DNA from 3 places in the Clostridium hominis genome. Region 1 is predicted to be linked to each of the others. Evidence: riboswitches for the same ligand, from Rfam matches in the RefSeq annotation. Region 1 holds a riboswitch; each other region holds the start of a gene.
What was found. Region 1 has a riboswitch for lysine ahead of H8S20_RS04655 (alanine dehydrogenase). Riboswitches for the same ligand answer to the same signal wherever they lie in the genome.
Positions count from the first base shown of each region.

Region 2: linked by a shared signal. The riboswitch ahead of H8S20_RS16185 (YfcC family protein) and the one ahead of H8S20_RS04655 (alanine dehydrogenase) in region 1 are both predicted to bind lysine.
Region 3: linked by a shared signal. The riboswitch ahead of lysA (diaminopimelate decarboxylase) and the one ahead of H8S20_RS04655 (alanine dehydrogenase) in region 1 are both predicted to bind lysine.

Region 1 covers NZ_JACOOO010000005.1:4,081-9,420, forward strand. The annotation lists gene H8S20_RS04645 (hypothetical protein) at 1-458, opposite strand, end outside; gene H8S20_RS04650 (Na+/H+ antiporter NhaC family protein) at 652-2,061, opposite strand; gene H8S20_RS04655 (alanine dehydrogenase) at 2,097-3,248, opposite strand; lysine riboswitch at 3,508-3,677, opposite strand; gene H8S20_RS04660 (RsmB/NOP family class I SAM-dependent RNA methyltransferase) at 3,780-4,739, opposite strand; gene H8S20_RS04665 (GNAT family N-acetyltransferase) at 4,885-5,340, opposite strand, start outside.
Region 2 covers NZ_JACOOO010000038.1:28,813-34,152, forward strand. The annotation lists gene H8S20_RS16160 (APC family permease) at 1-945, shown strand, start outside; gene H8S20_RS16165 (GNAT family N-acetyltransferase) at 1,248-1,814, shown strand; gene H8S20_RS16170 (2'-5' RNA ligase family protein) at 1,833-2,363, shown strand; gene H8S20_RS16175 (hypothetical protein) at 2,355-2,552, opposite strand; gene H8S20_RS16180 (RelA/SpoT domain-containing protein) at 2,779-3,594, shown strand; lysine riboswitch at 3,651-3,829, shown strand; gene H8S20_RS16185 (YfcC family protein) at 3,937-5,340, shown strand, end outside.
Region 3 covers NZ_JACOOO010000001.1:78,108-83,447, reverse strand. The annotation lists gene dapF (diaminopimelate epimerase) at 1-529, opposite strand, end outside; gene H8S20_RS00375 (aspartate kinase) at 548-1,753, opposite strand; gene lysA (diaminopimelate decarboxylase) at 1,836-3,137, opposite strand; lysine riboswitch at 3,257-3,481, opposite strand; gene H8S20_RS00365 (hypothetical protein) at 3,638-4,735, opposite strand; gene H8S20_RS00360 (zinc-ribbon domain-containing protein) at 4,884-5,039, opposite strand; gene H8S20_RS00355 (SPFH domain-containing protein) at 5,121-5,340, opposite strand, start outside.

The sequences.
Region 1 (5,340 bases):
CAAAAGTCATTTTGTTTCTGTTCTCCTATATATCCAGTTGTGTTACCATTAGCATCCTCTATCTTAGCTAATCTATTTATAGATATATTAAACAGTTTTACTTGTGTTAATCCCAATCTCTTTATTTGACTTTCCTTTTTTATAAGGTTACCCTGAATATCTTTTAACTGAAGTGTATCTCCAAAGATAGGAAATAGCTTTCCTTTAACTTCCCCGACTAATACTCCATCACTAAGGATATAATAATGCTTTCTAAACGAAAATAATTTTTTCTCCATAGTTATCTCATCAGAAAGTTCTATTATCTCTTCAAAACTCTGTGTTTTAGGATTTATTATATCTGTAGATTCTTTCCCAAAAATCCTAATCTTTTGAGCAATGTAAAATCCTAAAGTCCATAAAAGTATAAATATAAGTATTCCACATACTACCTTAACAAATTTATTTACTATTCTCATTCTTCCCCCGACAAATATAAGTTTTTAGATAATTGTACCATTGTGAAATTACACTATCAAGTTATTAAACTGTAAACTCTCTTGATTTAATTTAATAATCCTTATATAAAAAGTGCCTACAGTAAACATAAATTTACCGTAAGCACTTTCCTCTTCACCGTGAATATTTCTTTTTAAATCTTTGCTTGTACCACTATGCTCCTATAAAGCCTACAATTAGGTATAAAACTATTGTAAGTGCTGATACTGTTAACGCATATGGAGCTTGTGTTTTTACGTGATCTAAATGATCTGCTGCTGCTCCTGTAGATGCTAGTATTGTTGTATCTGACAATGGTGAACAGTGATCCCCAAATACTCCTCCACCTGCTACTGCTGATATAGTTGCTAATACTAGCATATTTATCTCTCCCCCTGAGAAGCCAAAAGCTAAAGGTACTGCTATGGGCATAACTATCGCAAATGTTCCCCATGAAGTTCCTGTAGAGAATGCTATTACTGCAGCTATAATAAATGTTAAAGCTGGTAATACAACAGCACTCATCCATCCACTTGTAATCTCTATTATATAGTATGCTGTTCCCATTTCCTTACTTAACTCATTTATTGAATAAGAAAGTGCTAATATTATAATAGCTGGCATAACACCTTTCATACCTCTTACAGCAGTGTCCATAATATCTTTAAAAGGTATACCTTTAATTCGCATAACTATTCCTAAGAATACTACTGCAGCCATAAAAGCTTCCATAGTCTTAGCTGATCCTAAAACTATATATGTTCCTATTGCAATAGATATAACTATTAAAACAGGCGCTATAAAGTTTAAAAATACATTTATCTTATAACCTGGATAAGCTTGTGTTTCTGTTAATTCTTCACCTACTAAAGGCTCTGCTCCATCTCTTAATACTTTACCTTCATTTATAGCTCTTTCCTCTGACTTTTTCATTGGTCCAAAGTCTGGAATCACCTTAGTTGCTATAAGTCCAACCATTAAAACAGCCCCTATGGCATAGAAGTTAAAGAATGATGACTTAACAAAAGTACTCATTGCCATTTCTTGATTTATAATTGGCCCCATTCCAACTAATAATCCTGATAAATATACTGCCCAACCAGTTATAGGTACTAATACACTTACTGGTGCTGAAGTAGAGTCCGCAATATACGCTAACTTATCTCTTGATATTTTAGCCTTATCTGATAAACTTCTCATAGTTGAACCTACAAATAATGGACTAAAATAATCACTAAAGAATACAAACATTCCCATAACCCATGATGTTAACTGTATCTTAACTCTACTTAAGTTTTTCTTTCTCATAATTTCTGTAAATCCTTGAATTGCCCCTGTACGTTGAAAGAATGCTATTAATATCCCTATAAATAACTCTAAAAGTAAAATCCAAGAAAAACTAGTAGTTCCTAACGATCTTTTAAGTAAGTCCGGAAATGCTAATAATCCATTTCCCGTTAATAAAACTCCTATAAAAATCGATACAAATAACGAAAATATAGTGTTTCTAGTTTTAAACGCCAGTACTATAGCAAGTATTGGCGGCAATATCGATATAATCCCCAAGTGCGTTCCCGCTTCCATATATAAAGTCCTCCTCTTTATTCATTTGCTTATTGCTAATTTGCTTCTGTTGTAGTTGCTTTAGGTGCTATATCCATTTTTGCCCCAACTAAACCTAAAACATCTTCTGGTGTTGTCCATTCTCTATTTTGAATAACACTTGTCTCTTCATGAGTAAGAACTCCTTTATAAGCAGTTAAGCTTCTTCTTAAGAATCCATCTCTTCTACAAGCTTCCTTAATTCCATTGTTAGCTATTGATCTAATATGTGGCAATACACTTGCTGCATATGCAATAGAAGTTGTATGAGCTGCTGCCCCTGGTATATTATCTACACCATAATGAATTACCCCATTAACTTCATAAACTGGATTTTCGTGAGTTGTTGGTCTATAAGTTTCTATTGCCCCACCAACATCTGCACTAATATCAACTATTACTGTTCCTTTTTTCATTAAGCCAAGCATTTCTTCAGTAATTAAATGGTCTTTTCTATGCTTCGGCCATTTAACACAATTTACTACTAAATCTGTAGTTGGTAATAATGATTTTATGTTTGATTGATTTGAGAACATAGTTCTTACATTTGCAGGATATAACTCTTGACAAGCTCTCATAGATCCTATATTTATATCCATGACTGTAACTTGAGCTCCTAATGAAGCTAAAGTTTGTATTGCACCTTTACCAACAATTCCTGCACCTAATACTATTGCATTAGCTCCTGGTGCTCCACCGATACCCATTACTAATTTACCGATTCCTCCATTGTTATTAAGTAAGTAATTTACCCCCATTAAAGCCCCTAGCTTTCCTGCAACTTCACAGTTTGGAGAACCATATCTATGTGTATCCTCTGCTGTAAATGCTATTACTTCTTTATCTAGTAACACATCAACCTCTTCTCTGTTAGCAGCAGGATGTATACAAGTGAATAAAATTTGATCTTTTCTTAATAAATCATATTCTTCTGGGAAGAACTCTTTAACTTTAAGTATCATATCACAAGTTGAGTAAATCTCTTCTCTAGTTTCTACAATCTTAGCCCCTGACTTTTTATAATCTTCATCATAAAATCCAGCATTGTATCCAGCATTAGATTGAACCCAAACCTCATGTCCATCATTTATAAGTTCTTCTACTTCTACAGGTGTTACAATAACCCTTGATTCTCCTGGTTTAATTTCTTTTAAAGCTCCTATTAACATCTTTTTCCCCCTTAATCTTATTGCTTGTCCTTTGTTTTAGGATAATAAGGACTATATATAATATTAATTACCCATCTTCATATAGTTTTGAAGATGCAGCTGACAATATTAAAATATAGAATTATAATTGCCTGCTAAATAAATATTAACTTTTATACTTTTTGACCCCAATGTATAATATTTAACTCATTTTTTGTATAAAAAAAACCTTAAGTGTTCACTTAAGGTATGAAGTATACAACAAAATATTGTAATTTCCTTAAATGATAGCACTCCACAAAACGTGACAGTCATATAGATATTATCTATACACCCAAAATAAAGCTTTAAAGCATTAGCTATATCCTTCGGCGATAAATCCTTTTGTAGTAACTCACAGCTGCTTAGCTCATTACAACTACTATTAAGTATCGCTCCTCTATCTTCTAATTATTCTATTTGTTACCATAATAACCTATTCCTATATATTTTTCAATATATATTTTTCAATATTTTTATAAAATTGCAATTTTACCTTTTAAAAATTGCATTTTAACTTTTTTTACTAATTAAGCAAATATAAAAACCCTCCATAAATTCATTTGGAATAATCCTAATAGATTTACCTATTCTCTCATCATAAACCTTATCCTTAAAAGAAATTATTCCACTTTTATAGTTAGTTATATTTAAATTTATAGTCAAAATTTCTGCATCTTTATGCCTTTTTAGTAAATAATTTATTACTTCTTCATTTTCTTGTGGCGAAATTGTACATGTTGAATATAATATAATCCCGCCTTTTTTCAATGCAACAAAAGCTGATTGTATAAGCTCTTTTTGTACCTTTACGAAAGGACTATTCTTTAATAGCTTAAGTTTTTTAGTATTTTTAATATTAATTGTCCCCTCTCCTGAACATGGTACATCAAGAAGTATTTTATCAAAATATTCCTTATAAATATGCATTAGCCTCCTGCCATCTAAATTTAATGACGTAACATTCTTTGCCCCAAGTTTTTCTAAATTAAACTTTAACCGTTCATATCTAATCTTATTTACTTCATTTGCAACTATTACGCCTTCATTATTCATCTTCTCTGCCAGCTTCAAAGTTTTACCACCTGGTGCTGCACACATATCAAGAACCTTATCTTTCTTATTTACATCTAATATCTCAGCTGGCATTATACTAGATAAATTTTGTAAATATATATTTCCATTCTTATAAGCTTCTAAGCCTTGTAGTAGTCTGTCTTGTTTTTCTTTTAATATATAAACATCTTTATAACAAGTACATCTATCTACCTTAATATTCTTTCTTTTTAATTCATCTAAAACCTTATCCCCGTCTTCTTTTAGCCTATTAATTCTAAAGGTAGTTTTCCTTCCTAGTAAATAGCTTTTTAATATTAAGTCAACCTCTTTCGGCGTATATATTTCATATAACATCTCTAGATAATACTCTGGAAATAATTCTCTAACGCCCTTTATACCTATACCAACAGCCATAAATTCCTCCCCATAATTTATAACTTTGTATACTATATGTTAAGTAGTTGTTTTTTATATCAAAATTCTCATTTATAGTCTTAAATAAAAAACAGATTACTTTAATAAAACTTACTAAGTATCCTCTTATTTTTTTACTTTAATTTCACTTAATTTTACTCCATATAAGTTCCCAAGCCTCATTATTATAATTTTCAAAATCCATATGACAACACTCCCAATTTTCAGGCCTACTTCCTGAGTAAGGTTTAAATCCAAACCTTAAGTATAAATTCACAGCCTTATAGCTCCAACTTTGAGTAGTTAAATATATATATTTTTCATCTTTTAATTTTTCATTTTTTAAAATATAGGATATAAGTGCCTTTGCTAATCCCTTGCCTCTATAATCTGGATGTACCGCTACCCAGTGCAATCTATACTTTATTCCTTCATCAAAATGCTTACCAAACCATAATGAAGCTGTAGCAACTACATTTCCTTTAGGGCTCTCCACAAAATAACAATAATTACTTAAATCAACATCCTCTTTAATAAATTCATTTTCAAAATACTTCCTAGCATCTAAAATATTATTAAATTCACCTACTTCTGTCTCAAG
Region 2 (5,340 bases), on a different contig from region 1:
GCTTTAGCAGGTTCATCAATGTTTATAATGTCAATGCTATTCATTTTATTAATGTTAGCTGCACCTGCTATTACAAATGTACAGTTAAATCAAATTGACTGGTCATGGAGTACATTCATGCCTAAATTTGATGCTGCATTCTTTACAAGTCTTTCTATATTAGTATTTGCAGTTGGTGGATGTGAAAAAATATCACCATACGTAAATCAAATGAAAGATCCAGCTAAGGGGTTCTCAAAAGGGATGATAGCTCTTGCTGTAATGGTTGCTGTAACTGCAATACTTGGAACTATTTCATTAGGATTAATGATAGATTCTAATAATATTCCAAAGGATTTAATGACAAATGGAGCATACTATGCATTCCAAAAGTTAGGGGAATACTATAACTTAGGAAATATATTTGTAATACTTTATGCAATAACAAATATGATAGGTCAATTTGCTGTTTTAATAATATCAATAGATGCACCTTTACGTATGTTACTTGATAGTGGAGATAGAAACTATATCCCAGAAAAGTTATTTGTTAAGAATGAAAATGGAGCATATGTAAATGGACATAAGCTAATATTTGTAATTGTATCAATACTTATAATTGTTCCAGCTATGGGAATTGGAAGTGTTGATGAGTTAGTAAGATGGCTTGTAAAATTAAATGCAGTAGTTATGCCACTTAGATATCTTTGGGTATTTGTTGCTTATATTGCATTAAAGAAAACTGGAGATAAGTTCGAGAGAGAATATTATTTCGTAAAGAATAAAACTTTTGGAATAATATTTGGAGTATGGTGTTTTGCCTTTACTGCTTTTGCTTGTATTGGAGGAATGTATTCAGAGGACAAGTTCCAATTAACTTTAAATATATTAACACCATTTGTATTAATCTTACTAGGATTTATCCTACCAAAGATTGCTAAGAAAAATAAAAAGGTAGAAGCTTAAAGAAAAAAATAAGTTCATAGATAATGGATTTATAATATTTTTTATATAGAAAGCACTTATCATAATAATGGTAGGTGCTTTTTAATATTTACGGACAATGGAATGAATAATGATCTTAAGTTACTAAAATGATGAATCGAGATAAAATAATAGTTATACTATTGAAATTAAATATTAAATAGTATATAGATATTATATAAAAAAACTATTTTTTAAAGTGAATAAGAATATAGTTTTAAATATTAAACTAAATAATAAATTTGATTTGGAAATAATTAAATCAGTATATAAGGAGATATATTATGAATAAGAAACTAAAGGTAAAAAGAACAGATAATAATATAATAGAAGTTAATATGAAGATACTTAATGCATCGTATATAGAAAAAATAATGAGACTTCAAGATGAAATAGTTGAAGGACTTGAAGATAAGCAGTTATATGCATCTACTGAAAAAGATGAATTTATGAAGTATATTGATAGCGAAGGTATAATACTTGGTGTAACTACTGAAGAAGATGAATTAATTGCAATGGGCGTATATGTTGCTAAAGGATATGATAAGAAGAATTATGGATATGATTTAGGTATAATAGATGAAGAATTATTAAAGGTAGGGCAAATAGAATCTACTGTAGTAAAAAATGAGTTTAGGGGAAACAGATTGCAGAAAGTTATTTGTGAAGAGTTAGAAAAGATAGCAAGGGAAAAAGAGAATACTATATTAACTTCTACAGCATCACCGTATAATAAATTTAGTGTTAATACTTTTATAGATTTAGGGTATGAGATAAAGGTAGAGAAAGTAAAATATGGAGGATTAAAAAGATACGTAATGATGAAAAAATTAAGTCAGCCAAATAAATAAGTAAGGAGTAAGTAAAGTATGAGATATGTGATAGTGTGTGCAATTAAAGGGGAAGCAGGAGATTTTAATAATAATTTAAGAAAAGATATATTAAAAAAGTTTAATGCTAAGTCTTCAAAGCTTCCAGCTCATTTTACTATAAAAGCTCCCTTTGAATACGATGGAAGTATTATAGATTTAGAAAACAATATTGAAGCATTTTGTAAGAGAGAGAGAAGTCAACCTTTTAGATTAAACAATTATAATCATTTTGATAATAGGGTTATTTATATGGATGTAGATATGTCAAAAGAAGGAAAGATGTTACATGATAGGCTTATTGAAGAGATAGATAAGTCTTCATATATTAATTTTACAAAAACTGATGGTAAGGATAAGGTGTTTCATGTTACTTTATCCTCAAAAAAATTACCTCCCATTTATGAAGAAGTATGGAACTATGTAAATCAGTATAAATTTGATTTTAAATGTAATTTTGATAACATAACAATTTATAAATGGGAAGAGAATACTTGGAAAATTTATAGAGAATTTCTTTTATTATTGTAAATTTAAATTATATAAATGAATCATTAATGCTACTAATACCATTAAACCAAACATAACGAAGATAGCTAATTTATTAATCTCTTTATTTTTTCTTTTTTTTATTTCTTCAAATTTTAATATGTCTTCTGATGTCATAGTTCTTAATGTTATTCTGTAGTAATTTGCTTTTTTAAAGCGAAGAATATTCATTTTTAAATTACCTCCAAAATTATGTAATCATAAGGATAATACTATTATAACACTTATTACCATAAAAAGGAAATTGCGTTACTTAAATGATTAACATTATGTTAGATAAATCATATATTTTAGTATCAAAAGAAAAAGTATATCTAAAGTATTAACAATATTTTTATTAATAATATGCTAAAATACAATTATTAGTGTTAATTTTCAACATTAGGGAGGCTTAATAGTGAATAGTTTAGATAAAGATTTTTATTTAGAAAAATACCCTCATATAGAGGAATATATAGAAAGAAGTAATATTGATTTTAAAGAGTTGCAAAAAATATATAATGACTTTGTAAAATTTGAGAACTCTTATGAAACTCAAGCAGATTTTATAGCTAATATATTACGTTCCAATGAAAATATACATTCTGTTAAATCAAGAATAAAAGATCCAGAAAGATTAATTGAAAAGATTATAAGAAAAACGGAAGATAGGAAAGTTAAAAATGGAAAAGATTTTCATTTTAATGTAGATAATTATAAAAATGAGATAACAGATTTAATTGGAATAAGAGTTTTACATATATTTAAAGACCAATGGAAAGATATACATGACTTTATAGTAAAGACATGGAATGTAGTTGAAATAACAGCAAACATAAGAGATGGAGACGATAGATATATATTTGATGATTTAGGTATAGAAGTAAGGTCACGACAATCAGGTTATAGATCAGTTCATTACTTAGTAGAATGTTATCCTACAAATCAAAAGGTTATAGCTGAAATTCAAGTTAGAACTATCTTTGAAGAGGGGTATGGGGAGATAGATCATAGGCTTAGATATTCTCATCATGAGATTCCGGAAATATTAAAATCTAATTTATTATTATTTAATAGGATAGTTGGAAGTGCTGATGAAATGGCTTCATTAATAAATATGTTAAATAATAACCTTGGAGATAAGGAGAATTATTATGAAAATAAGCTAAAGGAAAAAGAAGAAGAAATACAAAGATTAAAAGAGGAATTAAAAAAGTATCAAACTAACAAATAAAAAACTTGTAGAAATATGCCTAATGATGTATAATTATGCATATAAAAATTTAATAATATGTAGATAGAGGTTGCGGTATTTAATAGTATCTTTGCAAGAAAATTAAGCATAAGTGCAAAATGAAAGGAAATATCGCCGAAACAAATAACTGAGGCTTTAAGGTTATTATGTTGGGGTTATACAGAATATGTATAACACTGTCATAATCAAATGATTATGGAGGGCTATCACTGAAGTGTATTTTAAATAAGGTATTAATACTGAATTTATAAGAGTCTTAAGTGATAAGCTTAAGGCTTTTTTGTTTATTCTAGAAAGATAAAAAACAATAGGAGGATGAAGATGTTAAATTTACAGAAGAAAAGAGAAAAATCAGAGGATGTTATGAAAAAAGAAATGAAAATGCCTCATACTTTAGTTATAATTTTTGGAATTATAATTTTAGTATCAATAGCAACTTACTTTGTTCCAGGTGGAGCTTATGAAAGAGTTGTAAATGAAGCAGGGAAAACTGTAGTTGTAGATGGAACTTTTAGCTATGTAGAAAGCAATCCACAAGGAATATTTGCAGTACTACAAGCACCACTAGAAGGGATTATGAGTGCAGCTGAGATAATTGCATTTTTATTTGTAGTTGGAGGAGCTATAAATGTTGTATCAAGAACTAAAGCTATTGATCTTGGTATAGTTAGATTAGTTAATAAATTAAAAGGTAAAGAAATATTAATAATACCAATATTAACACTTATATTTTCTATTGGTGGAGCAGTTTTTGGTATGTCAGAAGAAGCAATACCATTTATAACGCTTTTACTTCCACTTATGTTAGCATTAGGTTACGATAGTATATTAACTGTTGCAGTTACATATTTTGCGTGTATATTAGGTTTCTCAACAGCAATGCTAAATCCATTTACAGTACATATTGCCCAAAATATAGCTGGTGTAGAAGTAGGTTCAGGAGTTGGATTCCGTACAGTAGTATGGGCTATTACAACAGCTGTTGGTATAGCATTCTTAATGTATTATGCTAATAAGATTAAAAAAGATCCAACAAAGAGTTTAGTTTATGAATCAGACAGAAAGAAAAAGGAAAAACTAGAAGTTAATATTCATAGTCATGAAGATTTTACTATAAAGCATAAAGCTATATTATCTCTTTTAGCAGTAGCTATAGGAGTTATAGTTTGGGGAGTATTAGTTAAGGGATTCTATATTTCTGAAATAGCAGCAGTATTTTTAGCAATGGGATTATGTTCAGGTATTGTTGGAAGATTATCACTTAACGATATGGCAGAGGCATTTATAGAAGGTGCAAAAGGAATGATTGGGGCAGCTGTAATAATAGGTTGTGCTAAAGGAATAGTTATAATTGCAGAAAATGCTCAAATAATAGATACAGTTTTACATGGTTTAGTTGGATTAATTGGTAATTTACCATCATTAATAGCTGCATATTTAATGTATATAGTTCAAATGATAGTAAACTTCTTTGTTATTTCAGGTTCAGCACAAGCTGCTGTAACTATGCCATTACTTGCACCACTTGGAGATTTGGTAGGGGTACAAAGACAATTATCAGTCTTAATATTCCAATTAGGAGATGGCTTCTCAAATGCAATATTCCCAACATCAGGAATATTAATAGCGTCATTAGGATTAGCTGGAGTTCCATATTCTAAATGGGTAAAATGGATACTTCCAATACAAGCAATAATATTCTTATTAAGCTTAGGATTTATAACT
Region 3 (5,340 bases), on a different contig from region 1:
TAATATCAATATCACTAAAATCTTTAACAAACAGTATCGTATGAATAGTTCCAACTACTAAAGAACTTATTTCTAAATTAGTTCCTTCTACATTTATTTCTTCATTAATAAAATATTTATTATTATTACTTCTTGGTATTTCATTTGACAAGAATACAGCCTTACCTAAATTTACTTTTACAAAGGTAACCTTATTATTCTCTACTATAACCTCTGGCTTCATAATTCCAGCTAAAGTCTCCACAGTAAACTTCTTCTTATCTACAAGTCTATTCTCGTAAACAAACTTTGAAAAACATCTTATTCCGTTCCCACACATACTAGCTATAGATCCATCTGCATTATAAAACTTCATCCTTATATCAGCCTTAGTTGATTCTGATATTATTATCATTCCATCTGCACCAATTCCAAAATGCCTATCACAAACTTTCTTAGCTAATATACTATAATCATCAATACTTAAATCACTTTCATTAAAAATTATAAAATCATTTCCTGTTCCATGAAATTTTTGAAACTTAATCATTTCTTTTGCCCCACCATCTTATAAATTTAGTTCTTTTGCTAAAACATTTGCAGCTTTTTGTTTGTCCTTAGAATCAATAGCAAAAGATATACTTATTTCTGACGTTGTAACTTGTTTAAACTCTATATCATTATCAGCAAAAATTTTAAATACCTTTGAAGTTACACCACTTTGATTCATCATTCCTATTCCTATAACAGATACTTTTGTTATATCTAATTCTATAGATACATCAATACCTCTAATTTCATCATTAATTTTAGTTATAACATCTTTTATAATTTCTAAATCATCTTTGCTTGCTGTAAATGAAACATTAACATATCCATTGACAGGTGCAGTTTGACTTATCATATCTATGTTTATAAAACTTTGTGCTAACCTTTCAAAAATTCTTGCAATATTATTTGATTTAAACAACACATTATTTATAGTTATCATTAAATTATTTTCACTAATTGTAAGCCCAGTAATAACTCTTTCTTCCATTCTCTCATCATACTCCTTTATCCATGTTCCTTTTATATCTCCGTTATTTAAAGCTACATAAATTGGAACATTATATTTACAGCCTATTTCAACAGCTCTTGCATCCATAACTCCAGCACCTAATGTAGCCATCTCCATCATTTCCTCATAACTTATATAATCTATTTTCTTAGCCTCTTTGTATACTCTAGGATCTATAGAATATATACCATCTACATCCGTATAAATCTCACAAGGACATTTTAGCTTAGCTGCTAGAGCTACAGCTGTAGTATCTGATCCGCCTCTTCCTAATGTAGTTATATCACCATCTTCATTTATCCCCTGAAATCCCGCTACAACTACAATCTTTTCATCTTGCAAATATTTTTTTACCTTTTCACTATCAATATCCGATATTTTATTTTTTGTATGAAGCCCCTGAGTCTTAATACCAGCTTGAAAGCCTGTAAGTGAAATAGATTTATACCCTTCAGCCTCTAATGCCATAGATAATAACGATATAGACATCTGCTCACCAGTTGACAAAAGCATATCTAATTCTCTTTTATTAGGATTATTACAAATCTCTTTAGACATATTTATAAGATTATCTGTTGTTTTACCCATAGCAGAAACTACAACAACAACTTCATTACCTTTTTTCTTTTCATTAATAACCCTTTTAGCTACAAACTTAATTTTTTCAATACTTCCTACAGAAGTACCACCATATTTTTGCACTACAATATCCATTTAATTGCCCCCTTTAATATATGAAATATTTTTTCTTATATCAAAAATATAGATTCAAACAATAAATTAAAATTAATACTTATTAAAACATAACATCATTTCTTAAAACATCTTCGTAAGTTTCTCTTTTAACTGCTAATCTTGCTATACCATCTTTTACAAATACAACTGATGGTTTAGGAATTCTATTATAATTACTAGCCATTGTATAGTTATAAGCCCCTGTACTTAAAACAGCTAGTATATCATTTCTTTTTACCTCTGGAAGAACTATATCCTTAATTATAATATCACCTGATTCACAGCATTTACCTGCTATTGTATATTCAATATTTGTATTACTTTCAAGCTTATTAGCTACTACAGCTTCATATTTTGCATCATATAATGCAGTTCTAATATTATCTGTCATTCCCCCATCAACAAAAATATAATTTTTCTCCCCATAAGTTTTCTTTGTTCCACCAATCTTATATAAAGTTGTTCCTGCATTTGCAATGATAGATCTTCCTGGCTCTATCATTATTTTAGGAATAGCCAAATTATGTTTTGAACATTCTTCTTTAGTGGAAACTACCATATTACTTAAAAAATTACCTAGCTCTATAGGTGAATCTCCTTCACAATAATAAACTCCAAAACCTCCACCCATATTTAACTCTCTAGTAACAAAATCGCACTTTTCCTTTATCCTACTTATAAAATCAATCATAACTGAAACACTCATATAAAAAGATGTCTCTTGAAATATTTGTGATCCTATATGACAATGAAATCCTCTTAAAGTAACTCTTTCACTCTTCATAAAGCTTTTTATTACTTCATATATATCTTCACTAAATATAGATTCTCCAAACTTAGAATCATTTTTTGATGTTTGGATATATTCATGAGTATGAGCATCAACTCCTGGGTTCACCCTCAAAAGAACATCAATATTTTTATCTAATTCATCACATAACTCTTGAATCAACTCTAGCTCATATCTGTTATCTACAACTATTCTTCCAATATTCGATTCTATAGCTAATCTAAGCTCTTCTTCTGTTTTATTATTTCCGTGCATGTAAACCCTATTTAATGGAAAATTGCTCCTAATAGCTGTATAAAGTTCTCCTCCTGATACTACATCTAGTGATAAACCTTCTTCTTCAATTACCTTACAAATAGCTAGGTTTAAAAATGCTTTAGAGGCATATATAACTTCTGTTTCTATTCCATACGATTTAAAATTTTCTTTAAAAGTTCTACAATTTCTTCTAACTAATTCTTCATCTATTACATATAACGGTGTACCATATTCTTTTGCTAAATCAACAGCATCACACATTCCTATTTCTAAGTTCCCATTTTGATTTTTTTTCATAGTTCCAAATAATTTCATTTTATATCCTCCTATTTACTAAATTTAACCTGAATAAGTTAGTAAATAAAAAAAACAGTCATGAGCAAAAGGCACTCATGACTGTTTTAAAATAATATAAAACAAAACCTTCTGCCCCAACAAGATGTAGCTCTTCTTTATGAAAATTGGGCAATTCTCATAAGACAGTTCTATGCTTCTTAAACATAGCCCCAATAAATAGACTTTTATCTATCCATTTCGGCGATGGACCCTTTCCTATAACTCTTTCTCATAACATTCCAATGAGTAGCTTTAATCTAATAAATATTAGCTTAAAGTTTTCAGTTACAGTACTGATGACAATCGCGGCCTCTACATCAAGTTGTTTACAACATATTCAATTTACTTTAACTTAAACCAAGTTTAGCATTAATTTACATTAATGTCAAATAATTTTTTCATCTTTGATTTTAGTTTATTATATGCTTTAAAAAGTGTTACAACTTAATCTTTTTTTCTTATCTAATAGATATTTTTTCTTATTTCTCTGATATATATGCTGTTTTATTATTTCCAAAAAACATTTGCTCCCATAATGCATCACTTTGAAAAATTTCTTTACCTTCTTCTGATTCTACAGTTAATCTAACATTTCCAACACATCTAAGATATGTTGGGTTTATCTTTTCAGAAATTGCCAATAAAATTTCGCTATAAGATAATCCCATAACATTTAAAAGTGATGACGCGAAAATATCTTTCTCTCTAAAAAATTCAATAGTATACTTTACTCCATTATCATCTTTGCAAATAAATGTTATATTATTATCTATAAATTTCTTAGTTAAATCATGCTCTTTTGTATTATTCCTTTCGATCTTAGTTTTCTCTTCATCCTCTAGTAGTACTTCATCATTCTTAGCAATAAACATAGTAGCTGACCTTAAATAATCATATTTCTGCTCAGCTATAATATCATTAGCGATTATTGTGTATGGCCCTACCTTAGCTCTACACCAATACCAATGATTAATTATTTTATTCATCTCAACATTTCCCCAATTATGATCGTGATACCCATTACCTTCTAGCTCTAAACTTAATCCCCCTACTTTTACATATCCTGAAACTTTTGCACTTGGTTGTGCTACTAACCATGCAAAATATAATTTTTCATCCTCGCCAAAAAATGTATATCCTGTTTTAGGTCTATACATAGAAAGGTCGCTTTTCATAACACAATCATATTGAACTAACTCATCTTTAAAATGAACATGATAACTTCCATTTTCATACTTTATAAAGCTATCTCCTATTTTTACATAACAACTCTCTTTTGATGCATCGATCATTTTAGTATTCTCACTTATTGTTCTACATATTGTTTGTCCATTAGGTAGCGTAACATCTAAAGTAGCTGTAGGTTTTCCCGATCCCTTAACATCAAACCTATCTTTTGTATAAAATATAACTACAAATTTGCAACCATTAGTATACTCTGCATCAAAGTACCACCATTCATATGAATTTCTATCTCCAGATGTTCTAAGACCATCTTCCCATATTTCTATTTCCTTACTAAGACCTAAAGATTCATAGTAACTATAGTCTTTAGCTAAAAATACTCTTTCGTTCATATCACTTTCTCCTCATATCGTATAAGATATACATATGAGTTTTTTTGTCATAATGTGATTTATAGTAAACATATTTTAAAATTATTGAAAAAAGTAGTATTAAAATAATAAACTATTACTTTAATACTACTTTAAAACAAAAGATTACTTATCTTCTATTGTTTTGTTCTTTTTTAGCTTTTCTACAAGCAGCACATCTTGTTGGCTCATTTGTAAAGCCTTTTTCCTTGTAGAATTCTTGTTCTCCTGTAGTAAATACGAATTCTTGTCCGCAGTCTCTACATACTAAAGTTTTGTCTGACATTTTATTTCCTCCTGAATTTAACACTTGTTCTTTCTCAGTTTTCCCTACGAAATGAAATATATACATATTTTAAGAAAATAATTAATTTTCTTTTTCTTCTTCGCTTAACAAACTATTTTCCACATAATCTTTTGTTGATATTTGATTCAAAAGCTCCTCTTTTATTCTTTTAACTTGATCAGAAATTTCACTTTCTTTATTGAATTCTAATCCCCCTAATTTTTCACTTAATAAAAGCATCATTAGTGACTCAAATGCATTTGTGCCTACCCCATCACTGCTTCCGCTAGCATTTACTAAT